DNA from 3 places in the Pectobacterium sp. A5351 genome. Region 3 is predicted to be linked to each of the others. Evidence: predicted binding sites of a transcription regulator. Region 3 holds the regulator's gene; each other region holds the start of a gene.
The links. The regulator CRP, encoded in region 3, controls carbon source genes, mostly activating them, when cyclic AMP is high. The targets are predictions, from matches to a motif close to ATGTGANNNNNNTCACAT.

Region 1: glpT (glycerol-3-phosphate transporter) is a predicted target of CRP. The motif match lies at 1,821-1,838, and genes of this name have one in related genera.
Region 2: O1Q74_RS03230 (iron-containing alcohol dehydrogenase) is a predicted target of CRP. The motif match lies at 2,843-2,860, and genes of this name have one in related genera.

Annotation. Positions count from the first base shown of each region.
Region 1 covers NZ_CP116477.1:4,025,765-4,030,084, forward strand. Annotated here, with positions in the region: gene glpB (glycerol-3-phosphate dehydrogenase subunit GlpB) at 1-40, opposite strand, end outside; gene glpA (anaerobic glycerol-3-phosphate dehydrogenase subunit A) at 30-1,697, opposite strand; gene glpT (glycerol-3-phosphate transporter) at 2,012-3,361, shown strand; gene glpQ (glycerophosphodiester phosphodiesterase) at 3,437-4,320, shown strand, end outside.
Region 2 covers NZ_CP116477.1:689,147-693,466, reverse strand. Annotated here, with positions in the region: gene O1Q74_RS03245 (DeoR/GlpR family DNA-binding transcription regulator) at 1-336, opposite strand, end outside; gene O1Q74_RS03240 (D-threonate 4-phosphate dehydrogenase) at 483-1,463, opposite strand; gene dtnK (D-threonate kinase) at 1,456-2,784, opposite strand; gene O1Q74_RS03230 (iron-containing alcohol dehydrogenase) at 3,020-4,156, shown strand.
Region 3 covers NZ_CP116477.1:3,915,844-3,920,163, forward strand. Annotated here, with positions in the region: gene O1Q74_RS18075 (phosphoribulokinase) at 1-645, shown strand, start outside; gene O1Q74_RS18080 (OsmC family protein) at 757-1,164, opposite strand; gene crp (cAMP-activated global transcriptional regulator CRP) at 1,541-2,173, shown strand; gene argD (bifunctional acetylornithine/succinyldiaminopimelate transaminase) at 2,332-3,558, opposite strand; gene O1Q74_RS18095 (aminodeoxychorismate synthase component II) at 3,678-4,253, opposite strand.

The sequences.
Region 1 (4,320 bases), 110 kb from region 3:
CTGCCAGCCCGCCACCGATAATCACAACGTCATAACGCATGGCGATCCTCCTGACTGTCGCTGGCCGTCAGGCCGCACAAGCCCTGATAAATCCAGCTGGTAAACTCGCTTTCACGCAGGGCATTGCCCCAGGCAATCGGCCGAATGCCTTTCCAGCGTTCGTTCAAAAACTGGCTGAGCTGCGTGAGCGACTGCCCCGGCGTCGCAGTACCCAGACGGCACAACAGACCGGCCGCACGACAGGCGCACAGTTCCCCCTGACAGGTGCCCATGCCAACGCGAGTACGCCGACGCAGGTCAATCAGGTTATTCACTTGCAACGATTCCACGGCGTAGCGCACTTCTCCCGCCGTCACGGCCTCACATTCACACACCAGGCTGCGATCAAGACGTTCACCGGACAACATTCTTCCGGCACGTTCACCGTGGCGATAAATCGCCGACCCGCGCAGCGGTGCCGAGAGCGGTTTTGCCGCAGGATAAGCAGACAGCGCATGGGGAACGGTTTTCACTTCATCCAGTGATTCCGATCCGGGCAGCGGCGTCTGTGCCGTCGAGCAGGCCACGTCATGACCCAGCTTTTTGCAGATGGCGTCCGTCACCCACTCCGCCATCAGTCGGTAGGTCATCAGCTTGCCGCCGGTGATCGTGATAAACCCTTCCAGCCCGTCGCGGCTGGCATGGTCGAGCAGCACAATGCCGCGACTTACGCTACGCCCGCTGGGGTCACTGTCGTTGGCAACAAGAGGACGGACGCCAGCATAGGCGCGCAAAATTCGCGTGCTCGCCAGAGACGGCGCCAGCATGGAACCTTCGCGCATCAGCGTTTCCACCTCAGCAGGCGTCACCAGCATATTGTCGATTTGGTCGTAGTCGATGTGAGTTGAGGTCGTACCAATCAGCGAAATGGTATCGCCCGGCACCAGAATGTCGGCATCCGCCGGTTTACGGCAGCGGTTGATCACCATGTTGTTGATGCGGTGCCCAAGAATCAGCAGTGCGCCTTTTGCCGGAAACATACGCACGCGCAGATCGGCATATTCCGCAATGTGTTGTCCCCAGATACCGCCAGCGTTGACGACCACCTGTGCGTATATTTCCGTTTCCACACCTTTTTTATGGTCGAAAACGCGCACGCCGGTAACCCGATCGCCCTGACGAATCAGTCCGATAACTTCATGATAGGTCAAGACTTCCGCGCCGTGCTCGCAGGCATCGATCATGTTGGCTGCCGTCAGGCGAAAGGGATCGACAGAACCATCCGGCACGCGCACCGCGCCAATCAATGTAGGGTTTGCCGCTGGCTCCAACCTAAGCGCTTCCTGCGGATCCATTGCCTGCGCGCGAATCCCCGCCTGCTGACAGGCGGTAATAAATTGCGCCTGCCAGCCGAGATCGTCTTCTGGCAAGGTGATAAACAGGCCGTCGGTGGGTTCAATACAGTGGCGGGCGATCCGCCGGAGAATCTGATTTTCTTCAATACATTCGCGAGCAGACTCGCCATCGGTTACCGCGTAGCGGGCACCGCTGTGTAACAGGCCGTGGTTACGCCCAGTCGCACCGGTCGCAATATCATAACGTTCAAGCAGCAGGCAGCGCAGTCCGCGCAGGGCGCAATCCCTTGCAGTACCTGCTCCCGTCGCGCCACCGCCGATGACAACCACGTCAGTTTCACGCCAGTTCCCCGTGTTTTTCATTCTGTTCTCGTTCCAGGCGGAGGGTATGTATGTTGCTATTGGGACACAGAAAGAAGGGTTAATGTTTGATAAAGAGCAAAAACGAACACTAAACGAAAATAAAGAGGTGTCTAAAAACAATAAGTGTGATTAAGGTCACTAAAACCACACTGTGTAATTTTCCGATTCTGTTAACATGAGCGCAAAAATCGTCACAGTTTCATAAAAGTGTAACATTAGCGTCATGAATCACACTCATTTGCACGCTATCCCCTTACAATAACGTTCGTAATAGAACAAAAAAGCTATCGTTTTTTTTCGCATTGGAGATATCTATGCTGAGTATTTTTAGGCCCGCAGCCCACCAGGCGCGCGTATCGCAGGATCGTGTCGATCCCCTCTATCGCCGTCTGCGCTGGCAGATTTTCATGGGGATCTTTTTTGGCTACGCCGCCTACTATCTGGTACGTAAAAACTTCGCACTCGCCATGCCTTACCTGATTGAACAGGGCTTCTCGCGCGGCGATCTTGGTTTTGCGCTGTCCGGCATTTCCATTGCCTACGGTTTTTCCAAATTCATCATGGGTTCGGTATCTGACCGTTCCAACCCGCGCGTGTTCTTGCCTGCTGGTCTGATTCTGGCCGCTGCCGTTATGCTGTTCATGGGCTTCGTACCGTGGGCAACGTCCAGCATTGCGATTATGTTCGTTCTGCTGTTCCTGTGCGGATGGTTCCAGGGAATGGGATGGCCACCGTGCGGACGCACCATGGTTCACTGGTGGTCACAGAAAGAACGTGGTGGCATCGTGTCCGTGTGGAACTGTGCTCACAACGTCGGCGGCGGTATTCCTCCGCTGCTGTTCCTGCTGGGTATGGCCTGGTTCAACGACTGGAAAGCCGCGCTCTACATGCCAGCCTTCGCCGCGATTCTGGTTGCGCTGATTGCCTTTGCGCTGATGCGTGATACCCCGCAATCCTGTGGTTTGCCGCCAATCGAAGAGTACAAAAACGACTATCCGGTTGATTATAATGAGAAAGCAGAAGAAGAACTGACGGCTAAGCAGATTTTCATGCAGTACGTTTTCCCGAACAAACTGCTGTGGTACATCGCTATCGCCAACGTCTTCGTTTACCTGCTGCGTTACGGCATCCTCGACTGGTCACCGACTTATCTGAAAGAAGTGAAACACTTCGCACTGGATAAATCGTCCTGGGCCTACTTCCTGTACGAATACGCGGGTATTCCGGGTACGCTGCTGTGCGGCTGGATGTCCGATAAAGTGTTCAAAGGTAACCGTGGCGCAACGGGCGTGTTCTTTATGACGCTGGTGACGATAGCGACCATCGTGTACTGGATGAACCCAGCCGGTAATCCGGGTGTGGATATGGCCTGTATGATCGTCATCGGCTTCCTGATTTACGGCCCGGTGATGCTGATTGGTCTGCACGCACTGGAGCTGGCACCGAAGAAAGCAGCAGGTACAGCAGCGGGCTTCACTGGCCTGTTCGGCTACCTCGGTGGCTCCGTTGCCGCTAGCGCCATCGTCGGCTACACCGTTGACTTCTTCGGTTGGGACGGCGGCTTCATGGTGATGATCGGCGGCAGCATTCTGGCGGTACTTCTGCTGATTGTTGTTATGCTGAATGAGAAAAAACATAAAGCAGAGTTAGCCAACCGCGCTTAACCCGCTCTTGTAAGCATCCCTCTGGCGGCGTCATGATGACGCCGCCTTTCTCTCAACAGAAAGAGGTTTGATCGCATGAACGTTACCGTAACATCCCTACTCTCCGCCCTCGCACTCTCCATGTCCTTGAGTGCCTCCAGTCACGCGAGTGATCCCGCTTCATCAACCACCAAAATCGTCATTGCCCACCGTGGCGCCAGCGGCTATCTGCCCGAGCATACGCTTCCGGCCAAGGCAATGGCCTACGCTCAGGGTGCAGATTATCTGGAGCAGGATCTGGTGCTCACCAAAGATAACGCACTGATTGTCCTGCATGACCACTATCTGGATCGCGTGACCGACGTAGCAGAACGTTTTCCGCAACGCGCCCGTAAAGATGGACGCTTTTACGCCATCGACTTCACGCTACAAGAGATCAAATCGCTGAAATTCACCGAAGGATTCGACATCAAAGACGGCAAGCAGGTACAGAGCTACCCGAACCGTTTCCCGATGTGGAAATCCGACTTCCGTATTCATACCTTTCAGGAAGAGATTGAATTTATTCAGGGACTGAATCATTCAACCGGCAAGAACATCGGGCTCTACCCCGAGATCAAAGCGCCGTGGTTTCACCATCAGGAAGGGAAAGACATCGCCCGCGAAACGCTGGCTGTGTTGAAGCAGTATGGCTATACGAAAAAAAGCGATAAGGTCTTCCTGCAATCGTTTGATGTTGCCGAGCTAAAGCGCATCAAAACCGAATTGCAGCCGCAGATGAAGATGGATCTGAACCTGATTCAGTTGATTGCCTATACCGACTGGCATGAGACCTACGAGAAACAGGCCGATGGGACGTGGGTGAATTACCACTACGACTGGATGCAAAAGCCCGGCGCTATGCAGCAGATTGCAACCTATGCCGATGGTATCGGGCCGGACTACCACATGCTCGTCCAGAAAGGAGCGACGCCTGACAA
Region 2 (4,320 bases), 1.2 Mb from region 3:
GCCCGGTTTGACCAGCGTTGCGGCATAGCGAGCTATCGCCTGCTTTTCCTGAAGACTGCGCTGTAATTTTTCATTCGTGGTCGGCTGGGAAGGAATAAAACGATTGAGCGTCACACCGCCATGACTGCGGCTAATCACCCCCTGTTCGTCCAGTTTGATTAAATCACGACGGATCGTCGCCGGGGAGGCATCGATCACGGATACCAGTTCATCGACTGTCACCAGATTATGGCTTTTCAGATAATCCATAATCTGATCAAGACGGCTCTGCCCTCTTACTTTATCCCCGCTCATGCGGAAAGCATCGGTTAATGTAGGATCCACGGCGATATCCATCTTGCTGTTGTTAAACTATCTATTCTTGATTGCAGGATACCAGAAACCTTCCCAAACGCGGGAAGGAAGATATCCTGCAATGCGCACTGTATCGCGTTTTATTCGCTGACAAAACCATGCCATCAATGGTGATGAGTTAGCCTGAATCAGGCCAACTGCATCGCGAGCTGAATAGAGATCGCCATGCTTTCAGACTTCGCTTTACCCGTCCAGGCAATGTCAAACGCCGTGCCATGATCGGCTGAGGTGCGGATAAACGGCAAACCTGCGGTGATGTTTACCCCATCATAGAAGCCCAGCAGCTTGAGCGGAATGTGCCCCTGATCGTGATACATCGCCACCACCATGTCGTACAGGCCTTCATACGCCTGCAAATAGACGGTATCCGGCGGGCACGGGCCATAAACATCAATGCCTTTGGCCTTCATGGCTTCAACCGATGGCGACACAATTTTGATCTCTTCGTCACCAAACAGGCCATTCTCGCCTGCATGCGGGTTAACCCCAGCCACGGCGATACGCGGGTGGGTAAAACCGACGCGCTTGAGGAACACATCCGCCATGTCGATCACCGTTTCCACACGATCGCGGTTCAGCGTATCCAGGAATTTACGCAGCGCGATGTGCGTTGAAACATGGATAACCTTCAACTTATCGGTATACAGCACCATCGCATAGTCGCGGCTGTTGGTCAGTTTCGCCAGCAGTTCGGTGTGGCCAGGGTAGAGATGCCCCGCAGAGTGCAACGCTTCTTTATTTAGCGGCGCAGTCGCAATCGCGTGGACTTCACCCGCCATCGCCAGCGCCGTTGCTTTCTTGATGCAGCGATAAGCCAAATCGCCCGCCTGTGCCTGAACGACGCCAGGCTCCAACGCCTGAGGATCTTCCAGCGGCTCATCAATGATGTTGATGACACCCGGCGCGAAGAGCGCGTCAGCCGGCTTATCAATGATTTTCAGCTCGACGGCTGGCACCACATTCAGCGCCAGAATACGTCGCATCGTCTGTACGCAGCCCACCACCACGGCAGACGCGCCGGAAAGCTCGCCTTCGGCCAGAGACTTGATAATAATTTCCGGTCCAATCCCTGCCGGATCCCCCATCGTTACCGCAATAATTTTACTCACTGACCTTCTCCTCAATAAAACGTAAAACGTCGCGCAAAGTAGTTTCGTTGCCAAAACCCCCCGCTTTAGTCATCACAAGGGTCGTGCCGATAACGCTGTTCAGCAGGTATCCCCAGGGCACGCAGGATGCGATTTGCCCTTTAATCTGAAAGCCGGTCGCACCCAGTGCTGTTGCCACGGCAATCGCAATGTCACCACCGGATAAATACAACCCACCCGGCAAAAACCGGTTAGATTTGCCCACTCCCGGGCCATCGAGAGCCTGAACAATGCTGCGCGTAAGTTCCCCCAGATAGTGGCTGATCGTTTCGCCAAGCTGCTGTCGGCTAAGCCCAAGCTGCTGGCACCGCGCGTCGATCTCGAAGCGCTGATGTTCGTTATGACAGGTACGAATAATGCAATGCTGACCGTTCATCAATGCCTTCACCGCCTCCTCACATAGGGAAACCATGACAGTCGATGAATGGGGTGAAAATATCGCGTTGATATCGATCTCAACCAGCGTGACATCGCCGCGAAGTCTGGCGGCTGCAATCTGTTTTTGAGCGATATCGCTCATTGACCCAACGACAGCCAGTAGCGGCCTCTCCGTTTTGCGCGTAAAATCCTGCGCGTTCGCCAGCGCTTCACTCAGGCCTGCCGAACCGACCAGTAAAGGACGGAACGGTAACGCCCTGGCGGCGTCAACAATATGCGTCAGATCGTCCTGCACATCCGTATCAAGAATAATCAGACGTACGCCCTCATCCGCCAACTGCTGCAAACGGTGGGCTAAATTGGCCTGACGGACATCATCAAGGTGTATTTCCGCCACAGCTAAGGCAGTTTGCTCCGCCAGACGGGCTGCGATAGAAGCTGAGGCCACCGGTGTTTTGGGATCGCTGGCAAATTCCGTGTCGGTAAGCAAACGACCATTCACCCAGACCTCCCCTTTGCGGGTCACACGTCCCAGCGTCGGTGAAGCGGCGGCAATCAACGCAATGGGTATCCCTGTGGCAAAGAGAGCAGCGGTCACTTCTGCGCCCAGATTCCCACGCAGCGTCGAATCAATTTTCTTAACAATCCAGCCCTGACCACCGACGGTCAACCATGCTTCAACCGCTGCGGTAGTGCGCTGGAATGCTGTCTCTTCACTCGCCGCACGGCTATCGGTGTTAATCACCACCGCGTCACCCAGTAAATCTGCATGCAGTTTATTAACGTCAAAAACGACGCTAACCCGCGCGCCATGCTGCGCCAGACCGACACCCGCATCATTGGCACCCGTAAAGTCATCAGCGACCACTAATACCTGTTCTGCTGATTGCTGCACGTTCGACATACTCCATCCCCGGTTCATGATTGCCTGACAATGATTATATTGAATCACATTTGATTATATGTGAGCAATATCAAATTATTTAAAAGGAATTTCACCTATAAATTATCACCACGATGTGGCAAATGGCGTTTGGTTATGATGAAAACCGCACCATTTGACTGAAATTAATCACCATCGCAACCATTATCATCGCGATAACGCTCTGGCGAAGAAGAGAAAAGGCAAGGTAATAAGCATGAACATCAATAGCACTATCCTCAGCGGTTACCGGGTACTTCAGGACATTAGTCACCTGTTGACGGGGAAACAGCACGTTTTATTTGTCACCGACAAAAACATCGTCGGGCTGCCTGACGTTCAGGCGCTGATCGCACAAATTAAGCAAGCCGTTCCGCAGGTTCTGTTGGTTGATAATGTTCCTGCCGAGCCAAGCCAGCATGACGTAGCCCAGATACTGAGCCAACTCACGCAAACCCAGACCGATCTGGTGATCGGCGTCGGTGGCGGTAGCGTGCTGGATGTCGCCAAACTGCTTTCCGTACTGTGCGCGGGCGATGATACCGTCACGCTGGATAGCCTGCTGGCAGGAGAGAAGCCGACTCGCCGCACGACATCTCTGCTCATCCCGACCACCGCAGGAACCGGCTCAGAAGCCACGCCGAATGCCATTCTGGCGATCCCGGAAAAAGAGACCAAAGTCGGTATTATCACGCCAGTGATGCTGCCAGATTACGTTGCACTGGTGCCGGAGCTGACCATCAGCATGCCGTCACATATCGCCGCGTCAACGGGTATTGATGCGCTCTGCCACCTGATTGAGTGTTTCACTTCAACGATTGCCAACCCGGTCAGCGACAACTACGCACTGATTGGCCTGAAAAAGCTGTTCGCCAACCTCGAAACCTCCGTGCGCGAACCGAACAATATGGAAGCCAAGCTGAATATGCTGTGGGCGTCCTATTACGGCGGGGCTGCTATTGCCCACTCCGGTACGCATCTGGTTCACGCCATGTCTTACCCGCTGGGCGGCAAGTACCACATCCCACACGGCGTGGCGAACGCCATCCTGCTCGCCCCTTGCATGCGCTTCGTGCAGGACGCTGCACAGGACAAATTCGCACAGGCGTATGACCTGCTGCCGGATGCCGATCTGACGCTGAGTACCGCGGAAAAAGCACAGGCGCTGGTGACCTATTTCAGCGAGTTGGTCAAACGCCTCAACCTTCCCAACACCTTACAACAGCTCGGCGTGGAAAAAGATCACCTGCCTTATCTGGTTGATGCCGCGTTACAGGTTCAGCGCCTGATGAAAAACGTGCCGACACAGGTCAGTGCCGACGATGTGCGTGAGGTCTATCTGACCCTGTTTTAACCGCATGGCGCTAAATACTACCGATCGTTTAAGCATCGAGATACACGGGACGACCACAGGGGTGAGGCGTCCCTACGGGAACCTCCTCCGGTGTTTCCCCTAACAACGGACTTAAGTGTAAGTATTCGGTTTTAAATAATGTGGTTTTAAGTAGAACAGTTTTA
Region 3 (4,320 bases):
TTCAGCCTGCTGGAACAGTCGTTTATCGAATATGGCCTGCACGGCCGCGGTCAGACGCGTAAATACCTTCATACTTACGATGAAGCGATTCCCTATAATCAGGTTCCCGGAACCTTCACGCCGTGGGAGCCGATGCCGGAACCCACCGACATTCTGTTTTATGAAGGGCTGCACGGCGGTGTGGTCACCGAGCAAAACGACGTGGCACAGCATGTCGATTTGCTCGTCGGCGTGGTGCCGATCGTCAACCTGGAATGGATCCAAAAGCTGATTCGTGATGTCAATGAACGTGGTCACTCGCGTGAAGCGGTGATGGATTCCGTCGTCCGTTCGATGGAAGACTACATCACCTACATCACCCCGCAGTTCTCTCGTACGCACATCAACTTCCAGCGCGTACCCACCGTGGACACCTCCAACCCGTTTGCTGCCAAATCGATCCCGTCACTGGATGAAAGCTTCGTCGTTATTCACTTTCAGGGGTTGGATAATATTGATTACCCCTATCTGCTGGCCATGTTGCAGGGATCGTTTATCTCCCACATCAACACGTTGGTCGTTCCCGGCGGGAAAATGGGGCTGGCGATGGAGCTCATCATGGCACCGCTGGTGCAGCGGTTAATTGAAGGGAAAACCATCGAATAAGCATCGAGATATACGGGCGACCACAGGGTGAGGCCTCCCTGCGGGAACCTCCCCCTGTGTTTCCGCTAATAACAGGCTTAAGTGACCAGAATTAGTACCCAGAGAAAGGGATTATTCCAGCACTCTAATTTCGTGGCTGTGCGTTACCTCAACGGCTTTGCCCAGCATCAGTGCCACAGAGCAGTATTTTTCCGCTGATAGTGCGACAGCTCGCTCAACGGCTTTGTCGGTCAGCCCTTTTCCCGTCACGATAAAATGCAGATTGATATGGGTAAATAAACGCGGCGCGTCAGACCGGCGCTCTGACGTCAGTTTCACTTCGCAGTCCGCCACATCGTTGCGGCCTTTTTGCAGAATCGACACCACATCAATCGCGCTGCATCCCCCCACAGACATCAACACCATTTCCATCGGACTGGGCGCTTTATCACCGGAATTACCGTCCATCAAGATCTGGTGCCCTGACGCGGATTCGCCCAAAAACGTTAAGCCTTCAACCCATTTTACCCGTGCCTGCATGGTGCCTCTCCACTAAAAATTTTTTGAAAATTTATACCGTTACTGTACAAAAACCAGCGTTAATCAGAGCTTTGTCATGCTGAAGCGAGACAACACAAGACACGTCCTTAAAGCTGTGTTAAAACGAAAATAGAATAGACCTTTTCTGGACAAACCCAGAAACGAAGAAGATGATGACGTAGCCGGACATACCCCAGCCACGTTTACGGTGCGGCAAGGCAGCAACCGGAAAATCAAGGGTACAGTGGTTCCAGTATATTCCCTGACGTCATTCTGCCTAGACTGAATTTTATTTTTTTTAGCAGTTAAACACGCCGTACAGGGAACTCTGACCCCTGTAATTTGCGCAGTGAATTACAACAGAGGATGATAGCGAATGGTTCTCGGCAAACCGCAAACAGACCCAACTCTCGAATGGTTCCTTTCCCATTGTCATATCCACAAGTATCCATCGAAGAGCACGCTTATTCACCAAGGTGAAAAAGCAGAAACGCTTTACTACATCGTGAAAGGCTCTGTCGCAGTGCTAATCAAAGATGAAGAAGGCAAGGAAATGATCCTTTCCTACCTCAATCAGGGCGATTTTATCGGCGAGCTCGGCCTGTTTGAAGAAGGTCAGGAACGCAGCGCTTGGGTGCGGGCAAAAACCGCCTGTGAAGTGGCTGAAATTTCCTATAAAAAGTTCCGCCAGCTCATTCAGGTTAACCCAGATATCCTCATGCGTCTGTCTGCGCAAATGGCAAGCAGACTCCAGGTTACTTCAGAGAAAGTCGGCAACCTCGCCTTCCTTGATGTGACCGGCCGTATTGCTCAAACGCTACTCAACCTGGCCAAACAACCTGATGCCATGACGCATCCAGATGGCATGCAAATAAAAATTACTCGTCAGGAAATTGGGCAAATCGTTGGCTGCTCGCGTGAAACCGTGGGCCGCATTCTGAAAATGTTAGAAGACCAGAACCTGATCTCTGCGCACGGTAAAACGATTGTCGTTTACGGCACTCGCTAAATCCCTGCCGCTGTACCCTACCAATAAAAAAGCGTGAAGCCTCGGCCTCAGGCTTTTTTTATGGCGAGCTTCCTGCTCGCCACCCTTCGGGCCGTTGCTGACGCAACGTTGAAAAACGTTCCCTACGTTTTTTTATGGCTGCTCTTTTGAGAGCGCACTCAGTTTGCTGCGTTAACAACCTGTGCGACGGCTTTTGCAAACTTATCCATCCCCTGCACAATGTCGTCTTCATCAATGATCAAAGACGGCACAAAGCGGATGACGTTCGGCCCTGCCATCAGTACCATCAGGCCCTGAGCCGTTGCAGCAGCCAAAAACTCGCCTGCACGACCATGCCACTGCGATTTCAGTTCTGCCCCCAACAACAGCCCCATACCGCGAACCTGCTCAAATACGCCGTACTGCTGGTTGATTTTCTCCAGTTCACTGACAAAGCGAGCGTGCCGATCTGCGACACCTGACAGCACTTCCGGCGTATTGATGATATCCAGCGCCGCTTCCGCCACCGCACAGGCCAGCGGGTTGCCGCCGTAGGTGGTTCCGTGTACCCCCACCGTCATCGCAGAGGCAATCTCTTCCGTCGTCAGCATCGCACTAATCGGGAAACCGCCGCCCAGCGCTTTAGCGGTGGTGAGAATATCCGGCGTAATACCGTAATGCATATAGCTGAATAATTTACCGGTACGACCCATCCCACTCTGCACTTCATCAAATACCAGCAGCGCCTTGTGTTGATTGCACAGCTCGCGAACACCTTGCAAAAACTCAGGCGTAGCAGGCGTAATGCCGCCCTCACCCTGAATCGGCTCCAGCACGACGGCACAGGTGTGATCGTCCATCACTGCTTTGACCGCAGCCAAATCGTTGAAAGGAACATGGACAATATCCGCCGGCTTAGGCCCGAAGCCATCGGCATATTTAGGCTGTCCGCCAACCGAGACAGTGAACAGCGTCCGGCCATGGAATGCATTGTAGAAGGCAATGATCTTGGTTTTATACGGGCTATGACGTTTAACCGCATAGTGACGTGCCAGTTTAAATGCCGCTTCGTTAGCTTCAGCGCCGGAGTTAACAAAGAACACGCGATCGGCAAAAGTGGCATCAATCAATTTGCTGGCGAGACGTAGCGCAGGTTCGTTGGTGAAAATATTGCTGGTGTGCCACAGCTTTTCACCCTGTTGCTGCAATGCGTTCACCAGTGCAGGATGGCAGTGACCCAGTGCCGTAACCGCAATGCCACCAGAGAAATCAATATACTCGCGGCCATCCTGATCCCAGACGCGGCTCCCTTTACCTTTCACTGGTACAAACTTCGCGGGTGCATAAACCGGCAAAATCACTTTATCGTGAGTATCCCGTGTCACTGCTTTCTGCTCTGCTGCCATTTGCTGCCTCACTCTGCTGTCCATCATATCGGAATGAAAATATAGTCAATAAATATGCATAAAAAATCAATAACAGGCAATATTAAATCGGCTATTGGAGAGAATAACTCTCTATATGGCTAAATTTTAAGGAAATTATCCAAAAGTTGATGCCCTTGCTGGCTGAGAATGCTTTCTGGATGAAACTGCACTCCCTCCAGCGGCAATACGCGATGGCGGATTCCCATAATTTCGTCACGTTTTCCTTCCGATTCGCTCCAGGCCGTAACCTCAAAGCAATCGGGTAGAGAGGCGGAATCAATGATGAGTGAATGATAGCGGGTAACCGTCAAAGGCTGAGCTAGCCCCGTAAAAACGCCTGTATTGCTGTGCGCAATCGCAGACGTTTTCCCGTGCATGACCTGCCGTGCCCGCACCACGCGCGCGCCGAACGCCTGCCCCATCGCCTGATGGCCAAGGCATACGCCCAGAATCGGTAATTTATCGGCGAAGTGACGGATTGCAGCCAGTGAAATACCCGCCTCATCCGGTGTACAAGGGCCCGGTGAAATGACCAATCGCTCAGGCGCAAGCTGTTCAATCTCACGCAGCGTGAGTTCATCATTACGCTTCACCACAACCTGCGCACCAAGCTCACAAAAGTATTGGTAAAGGTTGTAGGTAAAGGAGTCGTAGTTATCGATAATTAGCAGCATATTTTACTTAACCCATTGATAAATAATAAACATATTATTTATTTTTTCTTTCCATACTCGCATGAAT